2 regions of the Oceanobacter sp. 5_MG-2023 genome follow, and region 1 is predicted to be linked to the other one. Evidence: predicted binding sites of a transcription regulator. Region 1 holds the regulator's gene; the other holds the start of a gene.
What was found. The regulator LexA, encoded in region 1, represses DNA repair genes until DNA is damaged. The targets are predictions, from matches to a motif close to TACTGTNTANNTANACAGTA.

Region 2: the regulator LexA is predicted to act here: its motif matches at 6,395-6,414, upstream of uvrD (DNA helicase II).

The regions. Positions count from the first base shown of each region.
Region 1 covers NZ_JAUORS010000004.1:53,255-61,436, forward strand. The annotation lists gene Q4551_RS04170 (YfaZ family outer membrane protein) at 1-324, shown strand, start outside; gene Q4551_RS04175 (DUF6586 family protein) at 337-819, shown strand; gene Q4551_RS04180 (hypothetical protein) at 887-1,135, shown strand; gene Q4551_RS04185 (cell division inhibitor SulA) at 1,207-1,650, opposite strand; gene lexA (transcriptional repressor LexA) at 1,708-2,310, opposite strand; gene Q4551_RS04195 (hypothetical protein) at 2,820-3,197, shown strand; gene Q4551_RS04200 (SAF domain-containing protein) at 3,266-3,997, shown strand; gene Q4551_RS04205 (OmpA family protein) at 4,415-5,086, shown strand; gene Q4551_RS04210 (pilus assembly protein N-terminal domain-containing protein) at 5,083-6,918, shown strand; gene Q4551_RS04215 (M48 family metallopeptidase) at 6,915-7,676, shown strand; gene Q4551_RS04220 (CpaF family protein) at 7,673-8,182, shown strand, end outside.
Region 2 covers NZ_JAUORS010000024.1:37,935-46,116, reverse strand. The annotation lists gene Q4551_RS14145 (ethanolamine ammonia-lyase subunit EutB) at 1-948, shown strand, start outside; gene eutC (ethanolamine ammonia-lyase subunit EutC) at 950-1,792, shown strand; gene Q4551_RS14135 (hypothetical protein) at 1,828-2,028, shown strand; gene Q4551_RS14130 (accessory factor UbiK family protein) at 2,001-2,252, opposite strand; gene Q4551_RS14125 (TorF family putative porin) at 2,579-3,241, shown strand; gene glnK (P-II family nitrogen regulator) at 3,310-3,648, shown strand; gene Q4551_RS14115 (ammonium transporter) at 3,703-4,971, shown strand; gene Q4551_RS14110 (PA3496 family putative envelope integrity protein) at 5,117-5,308, opposite strand; gene Q4551_RS14105 (MurR/RpiR family transcriptional regulator) at 5,432-6,319, opposite strand; gene uvrD (DNA helicase II) at 6,467-8,182, shown strand, end outside.

The sequences.
Region 1 (8,182 bases):
TATATCGGAGTGGGTGCCAAGGCCTTTGCTTTTGAAAGTGATCACTACGATGGCGCAGCTCTGGGTGTTGGTGGCTTTTTCCGTGCTGCCATTCCAACTCATCCGGATGTCAGTTTCGCCGCTTACGCCTATTATGCGCCTGCTGTTGTCTCTTTTGGTGATGCCGAAAACCTGATCAACAGTGATTTTCGTGCCCAGTATGCGGTGATTCCTTCCGCCCGTGTCTATGCTGGTTATCGTTATAATGGTATTCGTGTCGAACATATGGATGAACGCTACAAGTTGGGTGATGGCTGGCATTTGGGCCTGACACTGGACTTCTGATCCGTGGCCGCCATGAACTGGGTTGGCCAGACCAATCAGCGCCTGTATCAATGCCGGCTGCTGCTGGAGCAATTACCTGCAGCCGCGGAGGCGAACCAGGGTCAGGCTTTGACTCAGGGGTTAAATGATGCAGCGCTGTTGCAGCTGTTGGCCGCTTATCGGTGTTATCTGAATGAGTTGGCACAGGCAGCCGGTGTGAACAGCCGAGTGGAATCGCTGCCACAATTGTTGCAGCAAACGTCTCTGGTGACGGGTGATATGCGCCAGTGGCAGGCGTTGTCCGAAGACGTGTTCAGCTGGTTTTACCGTTTTTTGCAAGCGGTGGAACAGCTGGGTTGGCCAGCGCTATCAGGCGTGGAGCCAATGTTGGCGACGCGCCTGATTACCTCGACGGCCGACGATCCGGTGTCGGGGGATGGAGAGGATGTGTCCGGTTGGCTGGCCTGCTTTCATCAGCTTATCGATGAGCAACGAGCCAATCAGCGCGAATCCTGAAATTCTGCCCTGCGTGTGTTTGTCGCACCTGTGTTAGACTGATCAGTCACTTTTTATGAGACGATATATGGCACGCTTTTTCGAGATTATTGAGCTTTCCAATGGGGATGTTGCATTACGTCGGGCCGATGAGCAAGACGGTGATGCATTAATGCGAATCCACTTTTCAGAGGATGCCAAAGCCAGCTTGAGTGAGCACCATATGGATGTTGCACGTGTGATGTTGGAAGCCGGTGTCCGTAAGGTCAGCGAGCTGTCGGGCATGGATGTGGATGATGACTTTGATGTTGAAGAACACAGCTATCCGCTGCATTAAACGCTTCGCTGGGTAATGAAAAAACGGGTAGCCTGGCTACCCGTTTTTTATGCGTGACTGTTATATGTATGTCAGAGGTTTGGGCGGACCTGTACCAGTACGACATGGCTGCCACTCTGCCGTGCCAGACTATGCAAGCGGCGACGTTCACGCTGGCTGATATTCCCTTGCCATTCAATAATCAGGTGACTATTACCACTGTTGAGAATGCGTTGGCACAACAGTTGTTGGGTATCTGCCTGGAGATCGATATGAATAACCGGTGCCTTGTCGAGATTCATATCAGCCAGTGATCGTTTGTTCAGCGTCCGGTTCGGGCTGAGCCACATCAGCCAGCGGTCACTGGCATTACAATGCGCCAGCATGGGTAATAGCTGCATCGGCTGGATCGCGCTGTCATCAGAGACAATCACTTCGGTCAGGCTGCCACAGGCGTGTGGCTTGCTTGTTATCGGGTTGATACTCGTAAACGGCAATACGGGCTGACGATCGACTGGCAAGCTGAGTTGGCGCATACAAAACCTCGTGAATGACTACTGACCGATACTGGCTGTCTTGTCTGGGCGGATTGATTAGTGATTACGGCGGATGACTCCGACATACAAACCTTCGATATTGAATTCCTGCTGACGCAAATCGACTTCGATCGGTCGGTAGGCGTCGTTTTCGGCGTGTAACAGCACCTTGTTACGATTTTTTTCCAGGCGTTTGACGGTGACTTCGTTTTCGACCCGGGCCACCACAATCTGACCGTTACGGGCGCTTTCACACTTGTGTACCGCAATCAGGTCGCCATTAAAAATCCCGACGTTTTTCATGCTGTCGCCTTGTACTTCCAGCAGATAATCGGCACTTGGCTTGAAGAAATTGGCGGGCAAGCTGCAATATTCCTCGATATGTTCCTGGGCAAGGATCGGCTCACCGGCAGCCACGCGGCCAACGACTGGCAGGCCTTCCGGTTCCGTGCCGATAATCCGGATACCCCGGGAGGCACCGGGCATGATGGCGATTGCGCCTTTGCGTGCCAGTGCCTTGAGATGTTCTTCTGCGGCGTTGGGGGATTTGAATCCCAGTTCCTTGGCGATTTCTGCACGAGTGGGTGGAAAACCGGTTTCTTCCAGTGCGGATTTGATCAGGTTGAGTACCTGCTGCTGTCTGGCGGTGAGCTTGATCATAGGGTTTCCATATCTGTTTATCTGTACAGTAGATGTGAATATATACAGTAAAAAACACTGTGTAAACCCACAGTAGTTGATCTTTTCCGGATCGACTGCCTGCGAGGTTCCGGCACTGGGCTGTTTCTGATTCCCAAATTACTTTTCATTTTGCGAATCAAAAAACGTCATGCCATGGCAAAGTCAGGTATTGAGAGGCATTACGTTTTGTTATTGAGCTGATATTCAGGGTTTCTGGTGCAGGCCAGGATATTTTATAAAATATTCCGGCATCGCTGTAACCCGCATTAATAAAGGGTTTTTATGTTTTTTGGGCTGGCAAATATGGTGTTTTTGTATCGCCGGATACGCCGCTGGAAAGGGTATTTCAAAAATTGGCACAACGGCTGCAATACCCATGTAACCCCGGTTAACGACTGGCTAGAGCAGAGTAAACAAGGGGTTAACAATGAAATGCTTGAACGTTTTTACAGCCTATAAAATACCTAAAATGCAATGAGGATTACATTATGACAACTTCAATTACGGCGCATAAAACCAGACAGGGTGGTTTCGTTATGACCTCGGAGCTGGTGCTGCTGGTGACTACCATGGTGGTCGGTTTGACAGTGGGTCTGGTGACCATGCGCGATGCACTGACAGCAGAAATGGAAGACGTTGCGGAAGCCATTGGCAGCCTGGATCAGACCTACGCATTTAATGGTCTGGTGAATGGCGAAAGTACCGCCGCTGTCGAAGGGTCGGTTTATGGCGACGCGCCAGATGTGATTGCCGGGGACAATACCGAGTTTACCTTCGTCACCGCCACCGCACTGGAAGGTGGTGCAACGGCTGCCAGTCTGGGTGCCAGTTCTGCTGCTGTTGCAGGGACCTTGACTGCTCCTTGATCGCCTGATCAGGTTCTGACCAATGGGTCAGAACCTTTATTCGTTCAGTGGTTACGGAGGAATGGATCATGAAACGCAGATTAAATGGCAGTGCCATTGTTGGTTTGACGGTATTTTCTATTTCAGCGTTGCTGACTGCGGTGCTGGGATATCGCCAGATCGACAAGATGAATTACCACACGGTGCTGGTGGCTAACCAGACCTTGACCGCCGGTACCCTGGTGACTGAAAACACACTGACGATGCGCGAAATTGAAAAAACGGATCGACAGGCGCTGGATGCCAGTCTGGTGGTCGGCAAGGTGCTCAAGGTGGCTAAACAAGCGGGCATGCCTTTTTATTTTGGTGAGCTTGCGGCTCCGGATATCCCGACGTTATCGGAACGACTGGCGGATAATCGTGTTTTATATACCTTGACCGTCAGCCACGGTTCCATCCCGGTTTCGCAAATACAGTCTGCAGACCGTTTTGATGTGCTGGTCAAGAATGCCCAGGGCGTGCGTAAGGCGGCCAGTAATATTCGTATGGTCGGTTCCATGAAAGCGCTGCGGGCAAGTGCGGGTAAATCGGGCAATCATTTGTCGTATCAGGGAGATACCACGCTGGTGATTTCGATCTTGCCGGAAGAGGTGTATCCGCTGGCGGCGATCAATAATTCGGATACCGTCAGTCTGGTGCTGCATAATCCGGCGACGGCAGAGGTGGCCACCCAGGCTGTCTGGATGCCGACAGCACCGCAGAATCATACGATTGATGTTTATTCCGGGCTGACGAAAAAAACCGTCATTGTTCATCGCTAGGCCGGAGCCAGACTCCGGTTTTACTGTTTTTGCCTGAGTGGTGAGTGGGCAGCGGCGTTTGTTCCTTGCCCTTGCGCTTGCCGATCAGAGTTTATCCTGTCTCTGTCTCTGTCTCTGTCTCTGTCTCTGTCTCTGTTTTTATCCTCTGTGGCGTCGAACTTTGCTGTTCGATCTTCGTGCTCCCTCCTGGGGTTGCCTCCAGCCGTTTATGAGCGACTATTCTTGTCTGTTCTTGCCCGTCCGCATATTGCGATTCGCTCTGGCTGGTTTCGCATTTTGCAATGCAATTTGAGTAATCGCTGTGCGGTTGTATTTCGATAATTATAAGTTATTGAATTTTAAGATAAAAATTTAAAATTCTAGTTGGTATGCGTCCTGCAAACACCCTCTGACTACATTCAACAGAAGGGGGTTGATGTGCCGAACTTTATTCAACAGATGATCGTGATCGGACTGGGTGTCTTGTCTGTCATTGTGCCTGTCAACGCCGCCGGTGAGACGTCTTACCCTGCTACTTACCCGGTTACGATACCTGCAACAGGGCATCGTGAGCAGGTGTTTACGCCACCGCATGAGCTGGACTGCCGCAGGGAAAACGGCTTTCAGGTCTGTGAAACCCGGCTGGATCAGGATGCGGTCACAACGCCGATGATTTATTGCTCGGTGCATTTACCGGATGAAGCCAGTCCGTCACAGGCAACCGCGGTGGACATCCAGCGTTTGGTTTATCTGGGTTACAACGCATTCGATACCGATAAGGCAGAAGTAAAAGCCGCAGAAGTTGAGCACCTGCTGGCCTGGGCCAAGCTTAATAAAAACCGTGATGAAGCCATTCTGATTCTGGCGACAACCGATATACGTGGTGATGAACTTTATAACCGCAAGCTGGCTTACCAGCGGGCGCTGGCGGTGTACCAGTACCTGTCGACCTTCGGCATCCGTCGCATCCAGATCAGTATTCAGGGCCGACCGCTGCGGACGGGGGATTATCACGATTATCCGCCTCAACATTCCCATTATCGCCGGATTGAACTGTATCAGGGCGGCGATTCCTGTCGTTCACTCAGGCAGCCAGGAGCTATGTCATGAAATACTTTTTTTCGCTGTTGGCGACCCTGGTACTGGTGTCATTACCTGTGGTGGCCGATACCAGCAACCCACTGAACTACATTGAGCAAGCCAATGGTGAGCGCTCGGAAAAAATCGATGAATTGATGCGCTGGACACATGTTCGTTTTGTCTTTAACCGGGAATTGCGCCGCGTTGCGGTAGGGCAGGAGGCGATCGCCGAGATCGATGTACTGAATGAAAAAGAATTGCTGGTGTTGGCCAAAGACGTCGGCAAGACCAGCATGATGGTGTGGTTCGTGGATGGCAGCAGCCATGCCTATATGTTGAGTGTCACGGCCGATCTGTCGTTTCTGGAGACTGCATTAAAAAATATCGACGCCAATATTCGTATCGAAGCGGCACCGGACCGCCAGGTCTTGCTGCTCAGTGGCAGTGTGGGTTATCAGCATCAGAAAGACACCGCCGAGCGGGCGGTATCCCGTTATTTGCAGCGTCAGGGCGGGCTGGTTAACCAGGGGCTGGTGAATGATGCGCCGTTGGCCGATATCTACCAGAACTCGTTACCGCTGATCAACCTGATCCGTGTCCGTCATCAGGCGGAGAAAATTGAAGATCGTATTGGCCGTGCCCTGAAGGAAATCGGCACGGATTCCGTCAGGGTGCGGCGCATTCGGCAGCAGGCCCGTTTTAATGGCGAGGACGATACCTTGATGCTGGAGGGCGAAGTACAAACACAGGCTGAGCTGTCGCGGGTATTGGCGGTGGTGTCGCGTCTGTTTATTCGCCCGGATGAGGATGAAATCTTGCTCAACAGCCTGATTCAGATTTATGCCGACGAAGCGGGTCGTGTGGTGTCGTCGCCCCAGGGTGGCACCAATCAGGGCATTGTTCAGGCAACAACGGCCGAGCTGTCGCGGGCCAATGTACTGTCCATTGCCGGTGGCCGGGTGCTGTCGATGATCCGGGTGAAAGACATTCCCCAGTTACGGGTCTCGGTGCAGATGTATGAGGTCAGTCTCAGTCGTCTGAAAGAGTGGCAGCCGGGCATTGGTCTGAGCTCCAATGCTGCCGATACGTCGACGGCTCTGGGCAACGACAGTCTGGAGACCGCGCTGAATATCTTTAACGGGGCCTTGTCCGGGCAGTTGCAGATCGCCGGGCAACAGGCGTCGTTAAATGCGCTGTTTTCGATGCTGGAATCAGAAGGCATTTCCCGCACCTTGTCGAAACCAACAATCACCTTGATGTCCGGAGACACCGGTACCATTCAGGTGGGTGGGGAAGTTCCAATCCGGACGACCTACACGAACTTTGGTCAAAGTACCGATAGCAGTGCACTGGGTGACGCGCTGTTAAGCAGTACCGAGTTCAAGTCATACGGTATCGAGCTCACTGTCAGTGCGGTGATCGATGAGACCGATCATATCGCCTTGCAGCTGAACCCCAGTGTCTCCACGCCGGATACTGCGCTGTCCCAGCACATTACCGACAGTACCGGTTCGACACTGGACACCACGGCCTTTGATGTCCGCAGTATCAATACGTCAACCCGGCTGCGTGATGGCCAGCCACTGATATTGGGTGGCCTGGTATCGCGGGATCAGTCCGAGAGTAACCAGTCGTTGCCGTTCCTGTCGCAGATTCCATTCCTGGGCAAACTGTTCAGCTCCGATGTGTCCAGCTATCGCGACCGTGAACTGGTGATTGTGGTGACGCCGACCATTGTACGGGAGCCTTTGCATCAGACGGCCTTGTGGGAATTTGCCGACAGCAGTGAATTGCTGCAATGGGCAGTCAACCCCATGCCGTTGAATCATCATTCTTCTATCTCCGGGGAGGCACGACCATGAAGCCTGCAACGCCTGTTATAACAACTCTGAAGCTGGCCTTGGTGGGATTATTGCTGACGGGGTGTGCATCCATGTCTCCTGAGTCCCAAACCGATTATGCCCCGGAAGAAGCCCTGACCCGGCAGTTGGCTGCCTTGCAGTCATCGGAGGATTTCAGTAGCGGTTGTGTGGATCCATCAAGCCAGCGATCGGGTGTCCGTGACTGTTTGCGCCACCTGCGTGCGCTGGATGAGCTGGTGTTGCTGCACCCTTATCATGAACGTATCCGGATGGCGGCGGCGGTGATGCACTACCGCGTTGGTGATGTTAATGCTGCCCAGGAGCTGCTGGATCAGCTGGTCTGGCTGCCCAGTCCGCGGCCGGAGGCCCGTCTGCTTCGCAGCCGGATTGCACTGGAGCAAGGCAACTTGCGGTTGGCAGGCAGCCTGTTGGAAGAAGCGTTGATGCAATCCCCGGATTACCCGGAAATCAGGGAAGGTCTGGCCGCCGTCCGCTATGTGTCGGGTGATTATGTGCAGGCCGAGCAATTATTGGAACAGGCCGGTCGGTTGGGGTCTCCAGCCTGGCGCATTCAGTATCTGCAAGGGCTGGTACAGGAAGCACAATCCCATCCGGATCTGGCGTGCAGCCATTACAGCCAGGCATTGGCGATCAAGCCGGATCATCGGGCCTCCAGAGGCCGTCTGACCGGGCTGTCATACCACCCTGTTTGCTACCAGTATCTGCAAATGAGCCTGGAGATGGAGGTGTCCTTATGACCCAGGCCGAGAGGATGGATGAAGCGCTGATTCCACTGGCATCGGAAGAATACAGCCACCTGCGCCGCCGACTGCATCGGCGGGTGCTGGAAGGGCTGGAAGGTGTGTCCGAACACTCGGTGGTGGATCGGGTGGCCCTGATTCGACATCTGCAAGAGCATCTGGATGACTTGCTGGCAAGCCATGGCCGTGCATTGGCGGACGGGGTGCGCAGCCAGTTATTGGGCACCGTGGCCGATGAAATCCAGGGGCTGGGGCCAATTACCGAGCTGATGCTGGACCCACGGATATCCGACATTCTGATCAACGGCTATAACGATATCTGGGTTGATCGCAACGGCCGTCTGGAGCGCACCAGTGTCGCTTTTGATGGCAATGACCATTTGTTGCGCTTTCTGAACCGGATTCTGAGCCAGCAGGGGCGGCATATTGATATGGGCAACCCGATTGTGGATGCCCGGCTGAGCGATGGCAGCCGCCTGAATGCCGTGATTGCGCCGCCGTCT
Region 2 (8,182 bases), on a different contig from region 1:
AATACCATTGGCTTGCCGGGCCGCATGTCGACACGGTTACAGCCCAATCACCCGACCGATGATCCGGCCGGTGTTGCCGCCTCTGTTCTGGATGGCTTGCTGTATGGCAGTGGTGATGCGGTCATTGGTATCAACCCGGCCAGCGACAATACCGAAGCGGTGATCACCCTGATGAAAATGCTGGATGATGTGATTCAGCATTACGATATTCCTACCCAGAGTTGTGTCCTGACACACGTGACCACCCATATTGAAGCGATAAACCGGGGTGCTCCGGTCGATCTGATTTTCCAGTCCATTGCCGGTACCGAAAAAGCCAACGACAGTTTTGGCATCAATCTGGCTTTACTCAAAGAAGCTTACGCTGCCGGACAAACCCTGGGGCGTGGCAGTGTTGGCCAGAATTGCATGTATTTTGAAACCGGACAGGGCAGTGCCCTGTCCGCCGATGCCAATTTTGGTCTGGATCAACAAACCTGTGAAACCCGTGCCTATGCCGTTGCCCGGGAATTCAAACCGCTGTTGGTGAATACCGTGGTTGGGTTTATTGGCCCTGAATACTTATACAACGGTAAACAGATTATTCGGGCGGGTCTGGAAGATCATTTTTGCGGCAAGCTGATGGGCGTTCCGATGGGTTGCGACATTTGTTACACCAATCACGCGGAAGCTGATCAGGATGATATGGATGCGTTGCTCACCCTGTTCGCCGCCGCTGGCGGTAGCTTTATTATGGGTATTCCTGGTTCGGACGACATCATGCTGAATTATCAGACGACGTCGTTCCATGATGCCTTGTATGCCCGTGAATTATTGGGTCTGAAACCGGCACCGGAGTTTGAAGCCTGGCTGCAGACCATTGGTATTTTTGATCAACAGAATCATCTGGCGTATGGCAACCAGTCTCTGCCGGCACCGTTTGAACATGTGATCCGGGGAGGTCACTGATATGGCTGATAAACCCGATACCATTCTGGTAGAAAACCCATGGCAGACCTTGCGTGAATACACCGATGCCCGCATTGGTCTCGGCCGGGCCGGAATCAGTTTACCGACCCGGGCACATCTGGAGTTTCAGCTGGCCCATGCCAGAGCCAGGGATGCCGTGCATCTGCCGCTGGGTTTTGTGCAGTTGCAACAGGATCTGGAACAGGTGCTGGCGCAAGCCGGATTGCCGGGGCCGGTCTTGAAGCTGGCCAGTCAGGCCGATGGACGGCCGCAGTATTTACAACGACCCGATTACGGTCGCCAGCTTTCATCAAGTAGTCAGGAAGCACTGACACAGTGGATGGCAGACAGTCCTCCGGCCGCTTTTGATATTGCTGTGGTGGTGGCTGATGGCTTGTCATCATTGGCGGTGCAGCGGCATGCCGCCCCGATGTTGGACTGCTTGCTGACATCACTGGCTGATACTTCATTGAAGGTGGGGCCGGTTGTCATGGTGGAACAAGGGCGAGTAGCCATTGGCGACCCGATTGGTGAAACCCTCAAGGCCAGGATGCTGGTGATGTTGATTGGTGAGCGGCCAGGATTAAGCTCGCCAGACTCGCTGGGCATTTATTTCACGTGGAAGCCTGCCAGCGGCAAGCACGATGCAAATCGTAACTGTATCTCCAATGTGCGCCACGAAGGACTGCGTTATGAAGAGGCGACTCATAAATTGATGTATCTGCTGCTGGAGGCTGACCGCCGGGCGTTGTCCGGGGTGGCCCTGAAAGATGAATCAGACAATGGTCAGCCGTCGCTGGCCAGCAAGTCGGGCAATTTGCTCTTGAAAACACCCAACACCTAATGACGTTATTTGCTGCTATTTGATGGAGAAACACTATGAATAAACTGCAACTTGTCCTTAAGCGGACACTTTTTTATCCCAGTTTCCTGATGCTTTCTAGTGGCTTTTTCTTGCTGGAATTTCGTGGCCTCACCGCCATTGCTACCGCTGCCGGGTTGGCTCTGGGTCTACACCTGGCGGTGAATGGCTATGACGTCTGGAAAGAGCGTCAGGCGTCCTTATCATCAGAAGGCTGAGCTTCCAGTTTGGCAAGCCGGTTTTCCAGAGTGGCCAGTAGTGCGCGGTATTCTTCCAGAACGCGCTGCTGGGCATCAAATTCTTTTCGTGTGACCAAATCGGCACTACTGAACAGCAACTGCAGCTGGGATGCCATATTCTTGTGCGCTTCTTGTGAGAGGGATGCAAAGGGTGACTGTGCCAGTAACTGTTCGATTTTAAAGCGTATTTCATCTGCATTCATTTTTTGGCTCTCATTGCGTGGGTTATTGTTGCGCCATTGAGGGGCTTTAAGGGCTTATTGGCACCAATCTGGAGCCAAGTGTTTTTTAGGGGTGGTAAAAATTGATGCATTTTGTTTATTCGCGCACAAAATTGGAGCAATCAGGATCTCTGGATCCTGAAGATTATATCAGGAAAGCCGCTAATATCGGGGGTTTTCAAAGTTGGCACGGTCACTGCTAACTCTCTCTCACAGAATTACAACGATGCTCAAGGTGCAGTTCCTGGCCCCAAAGCATCGAACATGTTTAATGACTAGCTTCGCTAACCGATGAAGGAAAAAAAACGATGAAAAAACTGTCTCAAGCAATCGTTCTCGCTGGTGCCATGACGGCAGGACTGACTGCTGTTCAAACTGCTCAAGCAGAAATCTCTGCATCTGTTGATCTGGCCAGCGTGTACTTGTGGCACGGTCAGGATCTGGGCGGCGGCGCTCCTGTTGTTTCCGGTTCTTTGGATTACAGCCACGAGTCTGGCTTGTACGCTGGTGTTTGGACTTCTTCAGGTGATACCAGCCTGGGTACAGAAACTGACCTGTACATTGGTTATGCTGGTGCCGTTGGTGATCTGGGTTACGACATTGGTTACGCAACTTACCTGTACCCAGAAACAGATGAATACGATCAATTCGACGATTCTGCCAACTTCTCTCTGGGCTTCTCTTACAGCATGGCCAGCATTCGCTTCGATAAAAGCAGCGATTCCGATGCTGATGGTTTCTACTTCGTAGTAGGTGCTGATATTCCTGACACGTCTTTCTCCGCTTCTCTGGGTGGCGAAGTCGATAAAGGCAATGACTTCATGCACCTTGACGTAACTTACGCTTACAACGATACCGTTGCTTTCACTATCTCGAAAATCCTGGATCAGGACATCGAGATGAATGAAGCCGGTCACATCGATGAGTCTGCAAAATACGTTGTGTCTTACAGCCTGCCTATCGAGATGTAAAAAGCATACAATGGCCTGTGCCCTCGCATAGGCCATTCCCATCCCTTTAGCTCAAAAAGGAGTTTTCTATGAAGCTCATTACTGCTGTTGTGAAGCCATTCAAGCTGGACGATGTGCGTGAAGCATTGTCCGAGATCGGCGTACAAGGCATCACTGTTACCGAAGTCAAAGGTTTTGGTCGTCAGAAAGGACACACCGAGTTGTATCGTGGTGCCGAGTATGTGGTTGATTTCCTGCCTAAAGTAAAAATAGAAGTAGCGGTTGATGATGACCTGACTGACAAGGTTATTGAAGCGATCACCAAGGCTGCCAACACTGGCAAAATTGGCGATGGCAAGATTTTTGTTACAACTCTGGAGCAGGTTGTTCGCATTCGTACTGGTGAAACCGGTGCTGACGCGCTCTGATCCTTTTCAGTTCTAACTAATAGATAAAATCTGGCCTGATGCGGGGGGCTTAGAATGGAAAATAATATTTACGAATTGCAGTACGCCATGGATACCTTTTATTTCCTGGTATGTGGCGCGTTGGTTATGTGGATGGCTGCTGGCTTTTCCATGCTGGAAGCAGGTCTGGTTCGTGCCAAAAACACAACTGAAATCCTGACCAAAAACATCGCGTTGTTTGCAATCGCTTGTACCATGTATCTGGTTTGCGGTTATGAATTGATGTACGGCGGTGGTTACTTCCTGGCTGGTATTGCAGATGTCGATACAGCCGCTGTACTGGGTGATTTTGCAGCACGTGAAGACGGTTTCCAGGGTGGTTCAATCTACTCCGGTGCGTCTGACTTCTTTTTCCAGGTTGTGTTCGTAGCTACCGCCATGTCGATTGTATCTGGTGCGGTTGCTGAGCGTATGAAGCTGGGTGCTTTCTTGGTTTTCGCTGTCATTATGACTGGCTTCATCTATCCGATGGAAGGCAGCTGGACTTGGGGCGGTGCGTCCGTCTTCGGTATGTTCAGCCTGGGCGATGACTTCGGTTTCTCTGACTTTGCCGGTTCCGGTATTGTTCACATGGCAGGTGCTGCTGCAGCTCTGGCTGGTGTGATACTGCTGGGTGCACGTAAAGGCAAGTACGGTGCAAACGGTGAAATCCGTGCAATCCCTGGCGCTAACCTGCCACTGGCTACACTGGGTTGTTTCATCCTGTGGATGGGCTGGTTCGGTTTCAACGGTGGTTCTGTTCTGAAACTGGGCGATATCGCCAATGCCAATGCGGTTGCTGTTGTGTTCACTAACACAAATGCTGCGGCTGCTGGTGGTCTGATTGGTGCCTTGTTGCTGGCTTATGTGTTGTTCCGCAAAGCGGATCTGACCATGTGTCTGAACGGTGCACTGGCTGGCCTGGTAGCAATTACTGCTGAGCCTTCTACGCCGACGCCTTTCGCTGCAACCATCATCGGCTTTATCGGTGGTCTGATTGTTGTTGTCTCCATCCTGACTCTCGACAAAATGAAGATTGATGATCCGGTTGGCGCGATCTCTGTTCACGGTGTTGTTGGTCTGTTTGGTCTGATCGTTGTTCCGTTCACTAATGGCGGCGCTTCTATCGGTGGCCAGCTGATGGGTGCAATCACTATCTTCGTCTGGGTCTTTATCACATCACTGATCGCTTGGGGCGCTATCAAAGCCGTCATGGGTCTGCGTGTGAGCGAAGAAGCTGAATACGAAGGTGTTGATATTTCAGAATGTGGTATGGAAGCGTACCCTGAATTTACTGGCAAGTAAGTTCGTCTGAGACAGTAATCTGCGGTAACGGATTCCCGCTAAAAACCCGGCAATGATTTGCCGGGTTTTTTTATGTCTGTTATTTGGGTTACTGATCAATGTAGCGACAGAGTGTTACTGGTCGGGCTGGCAAAATAACAAGAGTTTAGAGGTCGAGCAGGTTGTCGTAGTAGCGGTCAAAGTCCTGTTCCAGATGCTTGCGTTCGCTATGGGCTTCAATTGCCCGCCGGGCAATGACTTTGGAAGACACCTTGCTGGTCTTGTTAACAACGACCTTGCCCTGACTATCAAACGTCACAACCTGTTCATGAGATTCAAGTTTGGTTATTGCTGACATCGTCACTCTCCTTGGATTGATTTGGCTATGACGATGTTTGATGCTCGAAGTTGCATTCCAATGACAGTGACAAGACAGATTGATGTTTCCATGACCTGGTTGCTGCTGCGGGCAGGTGAGAGGCTAGCGGGTGATGTTTTTGGGATCAAACGGCTCGTTGCCCTGCTCCAATCGTAGCGATTTGATGCTGCGCTTGATGTTGGTGAGGTGGCGGGCAAATTCAGGGCCGCGACGCTGGGTAACAGCAACCGCCAGCATGTCGATCACCATCAGGTGAGCAATGCGGGATGTCATTGGCGTAAACTGATCGGTATCTTCTTCAATATTGATATGAATCGGATAGTCGGCCTGTTTGCTGACCGCAGTATTGGCGGGTGCCAGGCTCACTACCTTGGCGCCATGATGCTGGGCCAGGGCAATCGAGTTAAGCAAATCCTTGGTGCGACCACTTTGGGAAATGGCCACTGCGACATCTTCAGGCCCGAGGGTGACCGCAGACATGGCTTGCATATGCGGGTCACTGTAGGCCGCGGTGGCCACCTGAAGACGGAAAAACTTGTGCTGGGCATCGATCGCTACCGCACCGGAGGCACCATAGCCGTAGAATTCGACTCGGGTTGCCATGCTGATGGCATTGGCGGCGACGCCAACCTGTTCCGGTTTCAGTTGTGATTTGACCTGATGCAGCCGCTGAATGGTGGTATCGGCAATCTTGCTGCAAATATTGTCGATGCTGTCGTCTGTGGCGATAGCAAATTGACCAATATTGTTGGTGATGGCCATTTCCTGAGCCACTCGCACCTTGAATTCCTGAAAACTGTTGCAGCCGATGCCCCGGCAAAAGCGCACAATCGTTGGCTCGCTGACCTGGGCTTCTTGAGCCAGGTCGACGATGCGCATATGCATCACTTGCTGTGGCGACCGCAGTACGTATTCAGCCACCTTGACTTCAGATTTACGTAAGTTGGGGATAGCTGCGGATATTTCGGCCAGAATCGGGCTATTTCTCACTCTAATGAGTCCGAATAATTAAAATTTGGTCACGGATTATAGAGTGCCTCACTGTCATCGTCCTGTTAAATCTCCCGCTGTACGGATAAACAGGGTGATTGTCGATCAGAATCTGCCGTGACGGTTGCAATCTGGTAAACTCGCGACATGGATACTTCACTGATAATTGATCAATTAAATGACGGCCAGCGCAACGCGGTGGCTGCCCAATCTCCTCACCAGCTGGTATTGGCCGGTGCCGGCTCGGGTAAAACACGGGTATTGGTGCACCGGATTGCCTGGTTGCTCAAGGTGGAAAACGTCTCACCCTTTGCTGTGCTGGCGGTAACCTTTACCAACAAGGCGGCCAGGGAAATGCGTGGCCGGCTGGAGCAACTGCTGGATGTACCTGCCAGTGGCATGTGGGTCGGTACCTTTCACGGCCTGGCGCATCGATTGCTGAAGCATCACTGGCGTGAAGCCCGCTTGCCCCAGTACTTCCAGATTCTGGATAGCGATGACCAGTTGCGCCTGATCAAGCGACTGATGAAAGCCAACAACATCGACGACAGTCGTTATCCGCCAAGACAATTGCAGTGGTTTATCAACGAACAGAAAGACGAAGGGCGTCGTGCGGCGCATGTTATCCCGTCGGCCGATAACTTTACTCGCACCCTGCAGCAGTTTTATCAAATCTATGAAGACAACTGTCAGCAAAATGGCATGGTCGATTTTGGTGAAATCCTGCTGCGTGCCCACGAGCTCTGGCTGCATAACCCCGATTTGCTGCAACATTACCAGCAACGCTTCAGCCATATTCTGGTGGACGAATTCCAGGATACCAACAATATCCAATATGCCTGGATTCGTTTGCTGGCCGGTAACACCGTATCAGTTATGGCAGTAGGGGATGACGATCAGTCGATTTACGGCTGGCGTGGCGCGAATGTGGGCAATATCCGCAACTTCCAACAGGACTTTGCGGGTGCAGAAATGATCAAGCTGGAGCAAAACTACCGCTCCACGGCGACGATTCTGGATGCCGCCAATGCCGTCATCAAGAACAACAGTGGCCGCCTGGGCAAGGAGTTACATACCACCGGTGCCAAGGGTGATCCGATTCGTCTGTACCGTGCGTTTAATGAGCAGGACGAAGCACGTTATATCGCCGATCTGGTGGATGTCTGGGCCAAGCAGGGGCGTGCCCGGGTCGATATGGCCATTCTCTATCGCTCCAATGCGCAATCCAGAACGCTGGAAGAAGCCATGCTGCGGGCAGGGATTCCGTATCGCATCTATGGTGGCCAGCGTTTTTACGAGCGTCTGGAAATCAAGAACGCCATGGCCTATCTGCGCTTGCTGCTCAACCGCCAGGATGATGCAGCCATTGAGCGGGTGATTAATATTCCAGCCCGGGCCATCGGCGAAAAAACCCTCGATACCTTGCGCTCAGTGGCGCGGGATCAGGGTTGTTCGCTGTGGGATGCCTGTGCTTCGGTGGTAGCGGCCGGCGGCCTGTCAAAACGGGCTGGTACGGCTGTCGCTGGTTTTATGACGCTGGTTGATGAAATGAGTGTCGGCATTGACGACCTTGAATTGCATGAGCTGGTGGAGCAGGTACTTGCCCAAACCAACCTGATTGAGCACCACCGCAAGGAAAAAGGTGAGAAAGGCCAGGCCCGAGTCGAAAACCTGGAAGAGCTGGTAAATGCCGCCAAGGTGTTCGAAGGTGGTGATGATGAGGATATCAGCCTGTTGGCGCAGTTCCTCGATAGCGCCGCGCTGGATGCCGGAGAGGGGCAGGCGGATGAACATGAAGATGCGGTGCAGATGATGACGCTGCACTCTGCCAAAGGACTGGAGTTTCCCCAGGTGGTATTAACC